Tistrella bauzanensis: one gene and its partner. Each later gene encodes a partner of the first gene's protein in a complex. Links are inferred from orthologs where the notes say so. Each region holds a gene or a part of one and is shown on either strand. Other genes may lie near its edges.

Region 1 (8,440 bases):
TGCGATCGCCGAAGCCCGCGCGCATGGCGATCTGTCCGAGAATGCGGAATATCATGCCGCACGCGACCGCCAGAGTTTTATCGAAGGCCGGATCGGCGAGCTTGAGGACAAGCTTTCGCGGTCGGAGGTCATCGATCCCACCAAGCTTTCGGGCGACCGGGTCAAGTTCGGAGCCACCGTGAAGGTGGTCGACGAAGAGACCGACGAGGAAACCAGCTACCAGATCGTCGGCGTCGATGAAGCCGACCTGAAGATCGGCCGGATTTCCGTGACCTCGCCGATGGCCCGCGCCCTGATCAACAAGGCCGCTGGCGAAACCGTCGAGGTCGCCACCCCCAAGGGGCGGCGGTCCTATGAAATCCTGGCGGTGCGTTTCTGACCATCGGGCGGCAGCGCCGAAAGCCACCACTGAAAGCGGCCGGCGGATCACGATGATCCGCCGGCCGCTTTCGTCTGTCGTCTGTCGTCTGTCGTCTGTCGTCTGTCGTAGGTCGTATATGTCGTATGTCGGGCCGGCACTCAGGCCGGCACATCCGGCTGATCGGGCCCCAGCCGCCGGGCCACGAAGCGGGCCATCGGCGGCCCCAGCAGCACGACCAGGAAGAAGCGCAGGGTCTGCAACGCCATCACGAATGACAGATCCACCCCGCGGCTGGAGGCGGCGATGATCGCGACCGTATCGAGCCCGCCGGGGCTGGTGGCGAGATAAGCCGTCAGCGGGTCTATGCCCAGCACCGCGGTCAGCATCCAGGCGAGCCCGGCGCAGAAGCCGATCAGCACCGCGATCGATGCCAGAATGGTCGGCAGCGCGCGCAGGGCATGCAGCAGCACCCCGCGCGTGAAGCCCAGGCCGACGCTCCAGGCCAGCACCGCATAACTGGATGCCAGCAGCCATTCCGGCAGTTGCAGGGTGATGACACCTGCCGACGACAGCACCGCGCCGCCCAGCATCGGCACCAGCAGGCCGGCCGCCGGCAGCGGGATCAGCCGCCCGGCCACAACCCCGGCCAGCACCAGGGCCAGCGTCTCGGCAAAGGCCGTGGGGTCGATCGCGGGAAACCAGACGATCGGCGGATGGACATTGCCGTCACCGGTGGTCTGCAGCCAGAAATGCGCCAGCATGGCGGCCGCGAAGGCCACGCACAGCACCCGCAGATACTGCATGAACGCCACCAGCCGGGCATCGGCGCCGAAGGCTTCCGCCATGACCACCATCGCCGAGGCGGCGCCGGCCGACGATCCCCAGACCCCCGTGGTGCCTGGCAGGATGTGATTGCGCGCGATCAGCCAGCCGATGGCGCCGCTGAGCAGGATGGTCGAGATCACCACGCCCAGAAACAGCGGCCAGTCGTGGATGAAGGTCACCAGGATATCGGGGGTGACCGAGCCCGCGATCATGCAGCCCAGCACCGATTGCGCGGCAAGAAAGCCGATGCGTGGCATCTTCAGGCCGATACCGCCAAGGGCAAGCGCGATGCCGGCAACCATCGGCCCCAGCAGCAGGGCCGCCGGCAGATCGATGGCGAACATCGCCGCCGTGACCGGCAGCGAGGCTGCGGGCAGCAGCAGCCAGCGCAGCATCCGGATCATGGCCGCGGATCCGGTGCGGCCGGATGCCGGGCCGGCCGGGCTGGCGCCAGGCCGCGGATGAGCGGATGGGTAACACGCAGGCGGAGTGATTGAGGCACGGGGGGCACATATCCGGGACGCAGGTGTCGTCCGGCAGCGGCCATAGATCGGCTGTCGAGGCCCGGATCGGCACGGTTCAAGGCAAGGTCGCCCCGCCTGAACTGAAAACGGCCGCTTTCACCCGAAAGCGGCCGCATGGGTTCAATGCACCGAACCATATTCCCGATGGCTCCACAACCGCCGCCCCCGCCCCCAGGGGCCTGCGGATTTTGCAGAGCACCGGCGCAAGCGGCACCGCGCCGTGCCGCTCAGTCGTCGTCGTGGTCGGACGGGTCCACGGCTTCCAGCAACTCGATCGGCACACCCGGCTCGTATTTCGAGGTGCGGATGGTCAGAGAGGTGCGGACATGGCGCACCGGCGGCGCTGCCGTCAGCTTGGTGGTCAGGAAGCGCTGATAGGCGTCCCAGTCCTTCGACACGATCTTGAGCAGGAAATCGGTCTCACCCGCCAGCATGTAGCATTCACGGACTTCCGGCCAACTGCCGACCAGCGCCTCGAACTTCTTCAGGTCCAGATCGGCCTGGCTCTCAAGGCCAACCCGGGCGAAGACCGTGACCGAAAAGCCCAGATGCTCAGGATCGAGTTCCGCGCGATAGCCACGCACAAAGCCTGCTTCTTCAAGCGCCCTGACGCGCCTCAGGCAGGGCGGCGCCGATATTCCGGCCCGGCGGGCCAGTTCTACATTGGTGATCCGGCCGTCCGACTGAAGATCCGCCAGGATCTTCCGGTCGATTGTATCGAGTTTTACCCGCGGCATGGTCTCGCTGACTCCCTTCCCCCGTCACGGGCCGGTGCGCGGCCGGCACCCGCGATCGCTGGGCAGTCTATAGCAATATTACCCGGACCCATAGCGACAGTTTTCAGTTCTGTCGCGTTTCATGAGCCATGCGATGTTCTTCACCCGGTCGGAACCAGCGGCGGTTGTGGGCGCGGCCGCCAGGCGCGGCCCGCGCGGCGAAGCGGTTCCGTTCCGGCGCCGCGGACTTTATAGTCCCCCTGAAGCCCTCTCAAGCACGAAACGATCTTTCACGGCCGCCTGCGGGCAATGACATACCCCGGCCAGATGCCAACCGCCCGCCACTCGCGAGATCCGATGCCCCGAAACCCGCCTTCACGCCACGGCGCCCATCCGCCGCTGATCCGCGTGCTGACCGATGATCGCGCCGGCAACAATGCCCAGGTGCTGGGCGTCGCTGAGGCACTGGACTGGCCGATCGAGGAAACCCGCCTCGCCTATGACCGGCTGGTGCGCCTGCCCAACTGGCTGCGCGGCCGGTCAACGACCGGGCTGACCGCAGCCGCCGCCACCGCACTGGACGCAGGCGCCCCGCCCGATGTGGCGATCGCCGCTGGCCGTCGCGCCACGCCGGCGCTCCGGCGGCTGAAGCAGCGCCATCCGATGATGGTGGCGCTCCAGATCATGTGGCCGGGCAGACCGACCGGCGGCCTCGACCTGATCGCGGTGCCCGCGCATGACCGCGCGGCGACCCGCCACCCGGCCGACCCGCGGGTCATCGTCACCCTGGGCGCGCCCAATCGCGTGACGCCGGCAAAGCTTCGGGCCGCCGCCGTCGGCTGGACCCACCGGGTCGCCGCCACGGGTCTCGTGGCCGGCGCCGGGCCACGGATCGGGCTGCTGGTCGGCGGCAGCACCAAACGCGCGCCGTTCACAACCGATGATGCCCGGCGGTTGGGGACGATGGTGGCCGAACTGGCCCGCCGCACCGGCGGCTCGGTGATCGCCACCAACAGCCGCCGAACCGGCGACGCCGTCACCGCCGCGCTTGATGCGAGCCTCGCCCCCTGCCGATACTGGCTGCATGATGTGGCAAAGGGCGGCGACAATCCCTATTTCGGCATTCTGGGGCTGGCGGACCTGATCGTCGTCACCGGCGACAGCATGTCGATGGCATCTGAAGCCGCCAGCACCGGCCGGCCGGTCGCGATCTTCGCGCCCGGCGGCGGCACATCGAAAGAGGCACGGCTGCACCGGGCGCTTTATGCACAGGGTGCCGCACGGCCGCTGAACGCGGATTTCATGGCCGCGGGTGAAACAATGTGGCGCTATACCCCGTTGCAGGATGCGGCGGTGGTGGCCACGGCGGTTCGCCGGCTGGTCGCGCGGTCCGCGCCCCGTTAACCCCAACTGCGGCGTATTGCCCGGCCCTTGCTCAAAAGCCGGCCCTTGCGCAAAAAGCTGGCCCGATACGCCCGATCCCGCTAGTGTCCGTGCCCCCTGCCACAGCCTGCGACGGGCAGATGCCAGGGGCGCCACCTGTCCATCCACCAGGGACCGCGAGCCGCAGGGCGCAAAACCCGAAGGCCTGCGTCCAGCGTTCGCCAGCCAGGAAAGCCGATCGTCATGAGCGCCACCCATCACAGCAAGGTTCTGATCCTGGGATCCGGCCCCGCCGGCCTGACTGCCGCGATCTATGCCGCCCGCGCGATGCTGGAACCGATCCTGGTGCACGGGCTTCAGCCCGGCGGCCAGATGACGATCACAACCGACGTCGAGAACTTTCCGGGCTTTCCGGACGTCATCCAGGGCCCCTGGCTGATGGAGCAGATGCAGCGCCAGGCAGAGCATGTCGGCACCCGGTTTCATCACGACATCATCGTCGACATCGATTTCAGCCAGCGGCCATTCGTGGCCCGCGGCGACAGCGGCGACATCTATACCGGCGACACGGTCATCATCTCCACCGGCGCCCAGGCAAAATGGCTGGGGCTTGAGGGCGAAGAGACCCTGAAAGGTTTCGGCCTGTCGGCCTGCGCCACCTGCGACGGGTTCTTCTATCGCAACCGCAAGGTCGCGGTGGTCGGCGGCGGCAACACCGCCGTCGAAGAGGCCCTGTACCTGACCAACCACGCCGACAAGGTCTATCTGATCCACCGCCGGGACGAGCTGCGCGCCGAGAAGATGCTTCAGGAACGGTTGTTCGCCAACCCGAAGATCGAAATGGTGTGGAACGCCACCATCGACAGCTATCTGTCGGAAAGCGCGCATGGTGGCCCGGCCTCGGTGACCGGCGCGCGGCTGAAGAACACCAATGACGGCAGCCTGACCGACCTGCTGGTCGACGGCGTGTTCATCGCCATCGGCCATGCCCCGGCGACCAGCCTGTTCGCGGACAAACTGGAGCTGGACAATGACGGCTATCTGATCACACAGGCCGACAGCACCCGCACCGGTGTGCCCGGCGTGTTCGCCGCCGGCGACGTTCAGGACAAGATCTTCCGGCAGGCGGTGACCGCTGCCGGCACCGGCTGCATGGCCGCCCTGGAAGCCGAACGCTTCCTGGCCGGCACCGCGCATCACGGCGTGGAAGTGGCGGCCGAATAGGCCGGACCGGCCCGGACGACGGTCGGCGATATCGTGCCCGCGGGGCCCGGGATTGCCGACCCGTCGATCATTGTTCCAACACTTCCTTTGAAGACCGGCGCCCGGCACCGTAAGATCGGGAAAAAGACAAATGACATGGGGTGCGGCGGCCAGACGTTCGTACGCCCACTGCTTCAGCGGAGCCTCGCGAGCCTGATATGGACTGGGACCGGGTCAAGATCTTCCACACCGTCGCCGAGGCCGGCAGCTTCACGCATGCAAGCGAGTTGCTGAACCTCAGCCAGTCGGCCATCAGCCGGCAGATCAGCGCGTTGGAGGAGAGCCTCGGCGTACCGCTGTTCCATCGCCACGCCCGCGGCCTGATTCTGACAGAACAAGGCGAGTTGCTGCGCAACACCGCACGCGACGTCTTCGCCAAACTGTCGATGGCCGAAGCGATGCTGACCGAAAGCCGCGAACGGCCGAAAGGACCGCTGAAGGTGACCACCACGGTCGCCTTCGGTTCGGTCTGGCTGACGCCGCGCATCCACGGCTTCGTCACCCTGCATCCGGACGTCACCATCACCCTGCTGCTCGACGACAGCGAGCTGGATCTGGGGATGCGCGAGGCGGATATCGCGATCCGGATGTCGCCACCCCGCCAGCCGGATCTGGTGAAACGCAAGCTGATGACCATCCGCCACGGCATCTATGCCTCGCCGGATTACATCAACCGGTCGGGCATGCCCAAGTCACCGGCGGAACTGGATGATCACAAGCTGATCGTGTTCGGCGAGGACACGGCGGCCCCGATCGCCAACGCCAACTGGATCCTGGATGTGGGTGCCACGGCCGGCAAGCCGCGGCGGCCGATCCTGAAGGTCAACAACATCTATGGCATTCTGCGTGCCGTGGAAAGCGGACTCGGCATCGCCTCGATCCCCGATTACATGGTGCGCGAGAACGGCAATGTCGTGCAGGTGCTGCCGGAACTGGAAGGCCCGCAATCAGAGGTCTATTTCGTCTATCACGAGGAATTGCGCCATTCCAAGCGCATCGCGGTGTTCCGAGACTTCCTGATCCGCGAGATCGAACAGAGCCTTCGCTGACCAGGCCATGGCGGCAGCCGGGTATCGGACGATCAGATGCCTGCGCTGCCGCTTTCGCCCTCGGCCGTTCCGGCATCGCTCGTGACAACCCGGTTGCGGCCGGCACGTTTGGCCGCATACAGCGCCTTGTCCGCCCGCGACAGCACGCGGTCGATATCGTCGCCCGGCGCCGAGAACCGGGCAACCCCGAAGCTGGCGGTCAGGCGGATTTCATCCTCTTTCCACGGCAGGCGGATGGCGGCAATGATGCTCCGCAGCCGTTCGGCGATCTGATCCAGCTCGCCCGCATCGATATCGGGCAGCAGCACCGCGAATTCCTCGCCGCCCAGCCGGCCCACGACATCAGTCTCACGCAGCGCCTCGGACACACGCCCCACGAACAGGCGCAGCGCCTCATCGCCCGCGGCATGGCCGAAGCGATCATTGATGGTCTTGAACTGGTCGATATCGGCCATCATCACCCCGGACGATATGCCATCCTGCTGCCAGCGCTGGCTGAGTGCCCCGGCAACCTCCATGAAGTGGCGACGGGTGGCGGCACCGGTCAGTTCATCGACCGCGGCCAATGCCTCCAGCCGCCGGGTCAGCGCCTCCCGTGCCCGAACCTCGGCCTCCAGCCGCTGGTTCAGGCGCCGCAATTCGTCCTGCATCCGGTCGGACAACCGCACCAGCCGGCGCTGTTCACGATACCCCTGACGATAGGCGCGCATCAGGCTGCGGACGCCGTCGGAAACCTCCTCCAGTTTCCGGATCATCTGCTCGCCTTCGGCGATCATCGCCTCTTCCTGATCGAAGAGCGAGAAATCGCTGTTGGTCGTATCCAGCGGCCGTCTGATCTTCGTCATCCGGAAGGCTCCTCGTCCGCGCACATCACGAAGTCGATTGCGTCGAGGTCCGACGCAAAGTCTTCTCCGAATTCTTCCATGGTCTCATCATCGGGCGCAAAGTGCCAGTTCACCGTGACCGACCGACCATTCGCGGCCGCCTCTTCCAGCATCTGAAAGATGTTCATCAACGCCTTGGCGCTCGAAGAATTGAAGTAGATCAGCGCAATATCCACTGTGACGCTGGGCCCCTCCATCTGAAGAAAGGCGCGCAGACCATGCAGGATCGGGCCGAAGAACGCTGCCGCATCCTCGGGATAGGACTCACCCGACAGCGCCAGCGCGCCTGCCGCCGGATCGAACCGCACGGCCGGCGACCGATCGGTGGCCGGCAGATCGATGCCGGAGAACAGGACAGACGAAACAGCGGTCATATGAACACCCTGATGCCATAGAAGGTGGTCTGCGCATCGACCTCGAAGAAGTCGAACTCGATCGGGCTGCTGGCGCGGCGGGCAATCTCGATCAATCCCAGCGTGGCGCCCTGGCTTTCGGCCTCGGGCTCTTCCTTCAGCTTGCGCCGGTATAGCACCTTCAGCTCTTCGGGCGACAGGGCCGCCAGTTCCTCCAGCCGGCTGCGCAGCCGGGGCGCCTTGGCGCTGTCGATCATGTTGGCGCAGATCACGAAGAACCGGCCGCCATCCTTGCCGACGGTCACGATGCCCGAGCGCAGCGCGCCTGCCCCCGCCCCCGCATCCCCAGCGGCCGTGCCGGCCGATCCTTCGGCGTCACCGGAATAGCGGATGATGTTCTGCACCTGCTCGACAAACACCGAGAACACGCGCTTGGTAAGGTTGCGATCGGTGTCGTCCTGCTCAAGCTTGCGACGCAACGCCTCGCCCAACGAAAACAGGATGCCCTCGGACATGATGCCGCTATAGACCAGCATCAGCTTGTGGGCCTGGATCTGCGACCGGAATTCGAAAAGCTCTCGTGCAAGCACGTCGCCGCTCCTCAGGCAGTCACCGCGTCCGGGCTCGTGCCGGCGCGGGAATGGACATCGTCGGGTAGCCGTGGCTGAAATGCCACCATGGTCATGTCGTCACGCCGGGCCTCGGCCCCGCGATAGCGGTCGAGATCGGCGCACAGCCCCTGGATCTGATCCTCCAGCGACAGATGCGCCAGTCGTGCCAGGGTCGCCGCCACCCGTCTGCGCCCGAAAACGCGCTTGGGTCGGCCGCCGACATGGTCGGAAACGCCATCGGTCCATAGATAGAACCGCTCACCCGGCAGCACCTGATGGCAATGCACCGGCACCGATCCCGGCGGCGGCAGGGTTCGATAGCCCAGGCTCCGCCGGACACCGGTATGCGACATCACACCATCCGGGCCGATCACCGTCAGCGACAGGCCGGCGCCGGCAAAATACAGCAGCCCGGTCGCTTCGTCATAGATGCATACCCCCGCATCCAGCCCGTCATCCGACATGTCCCAG
Region 2 (5,525 bases), on another replicon or contig:
AGGCGCAGGACACAAGCCCCGAACAATGGACGGTGGTCGAGCGGCTGACCGAGGAATTCTTCGCCGGCGACGGCAACCCGCATGATCAGGCGGGCCATGATGCCGATGGGCTGCCTCTGGCCCGCACCGTGTTCGCGGTGGGCGACCCCAAGCAGTCGATCTATCGCTTTCAGCGCGCCGACCCGGAAGGGTTCCGGCGGATGCAGGCATTCTTTCAGGCCCGGGTGTCGGCGGCCGAGCGCGGCTGGTCGGTGGTGGCGCTGCGCCAGTCGTTCCGATCGGTGGCGGCGGTGCTGGCGGCGGTGGATGCGGTGTTCGCGACAGCCCCCGCCAGCGATGGCGTGGTGGAGCCAGGCCAGGTGCTGCGTCATGAAGCCGCCCGGATCGGTCAGGCCGGGATCGTGGAGCTGTGGCCGCTGGCGGTGGCGGAAAAGCGCGACACCGATGATGTCTGGCTGGTGCCCGAGGTGCGCGAGCCCGAAGATGATCCGATGGCGCGGGTGGCCGATGCCATCGCCGGCACCATTCGCGGCTGGCTGGACCGGGCCGAGATGCTGACCGCCGCCGGCCGCAGGCTGCGGCCGGGCGATGTGCTGATCCTGGTTCAACGGCGCAATGCCTTTGTCGGCCGCATGGCCCGGGCGCTGAAAGCCGCCGGCGTGCCGGTGGCCGGTGTCGACCGTATGGCGCTGGTCGATCAGATCGCGGTGGCCGATCTGGTGGCGCTGGGCCGCGCCCTGCTGCTGCCGGAAGACGATCTGACGCTTGCTGCCGCGCTGAAAGGCCCGATCCTGGGGCTGGACGAGAACGCGCTGTATCGGGCGGCGGTGGATCGCGCCGATCCGAAGGGTGCCCGGCTGCCGCTGATCCACGCTCTGCGCCGGCGGGCCGCCGGTGATCCGGCCCTGGCCGCCGCCGCCCGCCTGCTGACCGATCTGGCGCGGGCCGCCGACCGTATGGGACCGTATGATTTCTATGCCGATCTGCTGGCGGCGCGGGGCGGGCGCACCGCGCTGGTTGCACGGCTGGGGCCTGAGGCCGAGGATGCGATCGACGAATTCCTGAACCTGGCGCTGGCTTACGAACAGACCGAGCCACCCAGCCTGGAAGGGTTTCTGGCCTGGGTGGAGCGTAGCGCCGTCGAGGTCAAGCGCGATCTGGAGCAGGGCCGCGACGAGGTGCGGATCATGACCGTGCACGGCGCCAAGGGCCTGCAGGCGCCGGTGGTGTTCCTGCCCGACACCACCCGCATGCCGCGGCCGCCATCGGGGCCGGTATGGCTGGACGGGCCGCCGCCGATGCTGCTGGTGGCGCCGGCGGCGGGGGATGCGTCCGACATGGTGCGGGATGCCCAGACCGTGACGGCGCGGGAGGACCGGAAGGAGTACCGCCGCCTGCTGTATGTGGCGATGACCCGTGCGGCCGACCGGTTGTATGTCTGCGGCTGGCATGGCAAGCCCGAGGCGCCCGACGAAAGCTGGTATGGCCTGACGGCGCGGGCGCTGGCCGGCGAAGGGGATGCCCGGCCTGTGGACATGGTACTACCCGGCGGCATCACCGGCACAGGCTGGCGGCTGACCGGCGAGCAGATGGCCGCACCCCCGGCCATACCAACCCTGGCGACCGGTATGGCTGTGGCCGAGGGGCCATCTTTGCCGGCGGCGCTGCATCCTGATCGCGATCTGCCGGCCGAACCGGTGCCGCCGCGGCCGCTGAGCCCGTCGCGCCCCGATGACGACCCGCCGCCGGCACGGTCGCCGCTGGGCGATCAGGGCGCCATCCGCTTCCGGCGCGGCCGGCTGGTGCACCGGCTGTTGCAGGTGCTGCCCGATCTGCCGCCTGATGCGCGCGCCGATGCCGCCGCCCGCTTCCTGGCCGCCCCCGCCCACGGGCTGGCGGCGGGCGATGCGGCGGCGCTGGCCGGCGAGGTGATGGCCGTGCTGGACCACCCGGATTTCGCGGCGATCTTTCAGCCCGGCTCGCGTGCCGAGGTGCCGCTTGGCGCCCTGGTCGGGTCGCGCGTGGTGTCGGGCGCGGTCGACCGGCTGCTGGTGACGCCCGACCGCATCCTGCTGGTCGATTACAAGACCGACCGGCCGCCGCCGGCCGAACCCGAGCGGGTCGCCCGTCATTATCTGCGCCAGATGGCCGCCTATCGTGCGGTGTTGCAGCGGATCTATCCGGGCCGCGCGATCGAGACCGCCCTGGTCTGGACCGACGGGCCGTCGCTGATGCGCCTGCCGGACACACTCCTCGATCGCTGGGCGCCGGCGGAGCAGGAGGCGGCGGGGGGCGGCGTTTCCACCCAGGATTGAATGTCGTGCCGCCGACGGATTGCCGGCCTGCGCGGCGTGCACAGGTCCAGGGCAACGAGTCCAGGTTAACGCGCTTGCAGAGCCGCCATGAGGTATTGTGTGTCCCACGTGGCAAGTTTGCGCCTGGCCTTGATGGAGAGCTTACCTGGTATGGCGCGGATGAGATTGAGGGCGAGATGTCGGACCATGGCCATGTTCGTGGCGCCGTGCCCGCGTCTGAGCCGGGATTGATCCTCCTTGAACTGAACGTCGAGCACCCAGTGGAGGCCGTTCTCGATGGCCCAATGTGCTCTGGCTGCATGGGCGAATGCCTCTGCGGAGAGGATCCTTGATGATATGTAGCAGCGGCGCTCGACCTTGATTTCGTCGGCGGTCTCGATGCGTGTCTCGATCATTGCGATGGTTTTGAGCCCTTTGAAGCGGGGCTCGTCGGGATAGCGCCGACTGCCGCTCATCCAGTCGACCCGCTGGGAGACCAGATGGCGGCGGGTTTCGATGCGGCCGTGACCTTTGTCGTGCAAGATGAGCGCATCGATCTCATCGGCGGGTGCGGTGTCGAAATAGAGCTGGATCTCGGCATGGGCGGTCTTCTGGTTGTCCTTGGTTGCCAGCAGATAGTCGCCACCAAGATCGACGATCTTTTCAGCGATATCGGACTGGCAGCCCATGGCGTCGATGGAAACGAGGCTGCCAGCAAGCGCTCCGGATGCGGCCAGTTCCTCCAGAAGCAGGGGTATGGCATTGATCTCGTTTGATTTATCGGCCACCGCACGTTGCCCCAGCACAAGATTGTGGGTGGTGGCATAGGCCGAGACGAGGTGCAGCGCCGCTTTGCCGCGGCCACGATCATGGCTGCGCCGCGAGGTCTTGCCGTCGATGGCAATCTGACCGACTGCCTCAGGCAGACGCTCGGCCACGAAGCCCAGAAAGCAGGACGAAAACAGATCCGGCCCGATCCGGTTCATCACCACGCGCAGCCAGTCCGCGCAGGGAATGCCGAAATGATAGGGCTGAAGGCGACGCAGGAAATCGAGATGCTGCTTTCCCCACAACACGATGTCGTCGTAATCATCGCAGGCAGCCATCGTCCCGCAGACAACCAGCAGCAACACTTCTTCTAGCGGATACATCACCTTGCACGGTTGGCGATCGTCCTTGATCGTCGAAAAATGCTCCAGAAGGCTCTTGCGGCGCGGCGTTGCGATGTCGCTCATGGCGTCCCCCGAGATCTGTGGAAGCCTGTTGAATCACGCCAAACTATCGTGCGCCAGAGATTCCGATCACCGCGTTAACCTGAACTCGTTGCCCTGTGCACAGGTCGGTGTGCTTGACCGGCCCCGCGCGGCTTTCTACATTGAGCCAAGCGCGCCCGCCGGCCGCTGCTCCGACATGCGACCCCATGATGGTCATGGGCGGGGAGCGGCACACGGACGGACCGTCATCAGACCATGCGGCCCGAGGGGTCCATGGCGGGCCGTGGCGGCCTTTGCCCCAGCCGATGCGCTGGGGCGGCACCGCGGCTGCACACGATTTGAGGGGATAGCTCCCATGGCCATCGCGACCGTCACCGACAGCTCGTTCGAGCAGGACGTGCTGAAGTCCGAAACGCCCGTCCTGGTCGATTACTGGGCCGAGTGGTGCGGCCCGTGCCGGATGATCGCCCCGGCGCTGGAGGATCTGTCGAAGGAATTCGATGGCAAGCTCACCGTCGCCAAGCTGAACATCGACCACAACCCGCAGACCCCGTCGAAATACGGGGTGCGCGGCATCCCGACCCTGATGGTGTTCAAGGGCGGTCAGATCGCGGCCACCAAGGTCGGCGCGCTGCCGAAGAGCGAACTGGCCAAGTGGATCCAGTCGGTCGTCGGCTGATCGTAACGCCATCGCCCGACCTGTCCGATGCCTGATCTGCCCGATGCCCGCGGCGACATCATCCCTGATCCGGATGGTGGTGCCGCGGGCATCGGCGTGTCTGGTGTGGAGGCTGGCGTCTCAACCCTGCTGGATGCGATCTATCGCAGCCATCTGCGACCGGCGGCGCGCGCAGCCGGGGGAGAATGGGGCGGCGGGTCGACCCTCGACCGGCTGCACCGTCGGCCGGAGCGGCTGCTGGACCTGGCCCGCCGCCATGACCTGATCCCCGATCCCGGCCGGGTGATCCTGGTGACCGGATCGAAGGGCAAGGGCAGCACCGCCCGGCTGATCGCCGCCGGCCAGACCGCCGCCGGCCGCCGCACCCTGCTGTTCACCTCGCCCGAAGACATGACCCCGCTCGACCGCATCCGGATCGATGGCACCGTGATTGCAGCGGCCGACGCGATCGGCGCCTATCAGATGCTGCGGACAAGCCTGCGGGCCGTGGAGGCATCGCTGCCGGCGGGCGAGGCCTTGTCGCCCTTCGGTCAGTTCCTGCTGCTGGCGCTGGCCCATGCCCGTCGATCGGCGGTCGACCGGCTGGTGCTGGAAACCGGGCTGGGCGCCGCCGACGACGAGGCGGGGCGGCTGGCGGCGGCAATCGGCGTGGTCACCGCCATCCTGCCCGAGCATCTGGACCGGCTGGGCCCCGACATCGACGATGTCGCCCGTGCCAAGCTGGATATCCGCCATCGCTGCCGCCGGCTGATCCTGTCGGATCAGGCGGCGGCAGCGGGCCGGCGGGCCGGCATCGATATCGGGGATGCGCTGGTGCTGGCACAGCCTGGCCCTGGCCCTGGCCCTGGCCCGATCGACGATCCGGCGGTGGCGGCGGCCGGCCTGCCGCCCTGGCTGGCCCATGATCGGGCGATGGCGGCGGCTGTGCTGGCGGCTGATGGCATCGACCCGGCGGCCGTGGCCGTGGCGACGGCGCTGGATGGCGCGGCGGGGGCCCTGCCATCCTGGGGCGAGGCGGCATGGGCCGGCCGGGTCGTGGCCTGGGAGGCGGCGGTGCAGGCGGCGAGCCTGGACCCGGCGCGGCTGCGCCTTCTGGCGGCGCAGGGCTTCCGCGCCCTGCTGTCGGTGACCGACGACAAGGACGTGGCCGGATTGGCGACCAGCCTGAACGCGGCGGGGCTTTCCCCCTGCGGGGTGGTGCTGCAGGGCCGGCGCGGCGCCTTGCGCGCGGGGGCCGGCGCCCATCGGCGGCTGCTGGCGCTGTCGGCGCCTGGCGGGCCCTTGCAGCCGGCACCCTGGGGACCATTGGATTACGACGACGTCCCGGCCATGGCCCGG

The links.
Region 2: the proteins of trxB (region 1) and trxA are in contact, whole or in part, in a crystal structure (PDB 1F6M), measured with the Escherichia coli proteins. The link is inferred for Tistrella bauzanensis from one-to-one orthologs.

The regions. Positions count from the first base shown.
Region 1 is NZ_BMDZ01000001.1:225,067-233,506, reverse strand. The notes cover bases 3,093-6,042. They hold trxB (thioredoxin-disulfide reductase), read left to right. Parts: upstream 3,093-4,052; coding sequence 4,053-5,033; downstream 5,034-6,042. Other genes in these bases: IEW15_RS00975 (LysR family transcriptional regulator), read left to right, coding at 5,231-6,042; IEW15_RS00985 (mitochondrial fission ELM1 family protein), read left to right, coding at 3,093-3,830. In the rest of the region: transcription elongation factor GreA, read left to right, coding at 1-379; IEW15_RS00995 (AbrB family transcriptional regulator), read right to left, coding at 520-1,590; IEW15_RS00990 (Lrp/AsnC family transcriptional regulator), read right to left, coding at 1,938-2,447; more of IEW15_RS00985, read left to right, coding at 2,784-3,092; more of IEW15_RS00975, read left to right, coding at 6,043-6,121; IEW15_RS00970 (GGDEF domain-containing protein), read right to left, coding at 6,154-6,966; IEW15_RS00965 (DUF1987 domain-containing protein), read right to left, coding at 6,963-7,379; IEW15_RS00960 (SiaB family protein kinase), read right to left, coding at 7,376-7,948; IEW15_RS00955 (SpoIIE family protein phosphatase), read right to left, coding at 7,960-8,440.
Region 2 is NZ_BMDZ01000012.1:24,961-30,485, forward strand. The notes cover bases 2,745-5,525. They hold trxA (thioredoxin TrxA), read left to right. Parts: upstream 2,745-3,863; coding sequence 3,864-4,187; downstream 4,188-5,525. Other genes in these bases: IEW15_RS07330 (ISAs1 family transposase), read right to left, coding at 2,745-3,529; IEW15_RS26315 (folylpolyglutamate synthase/dihydrofolate synthase family protein), read left to right, coding at 4,215-5,525. Also shown: double-strand break repair helicase AddA, read left to right, coding at 1-2,315; more of IEW15_RS07330, read right to left, coding at 2,381-2,744. UniProt on the Escherichia coli protein: Participates in various redox reactions through the reversible oxidation of its active center dithiol to a disulfide and catalyzes dithiol-disulfide exchange reactions.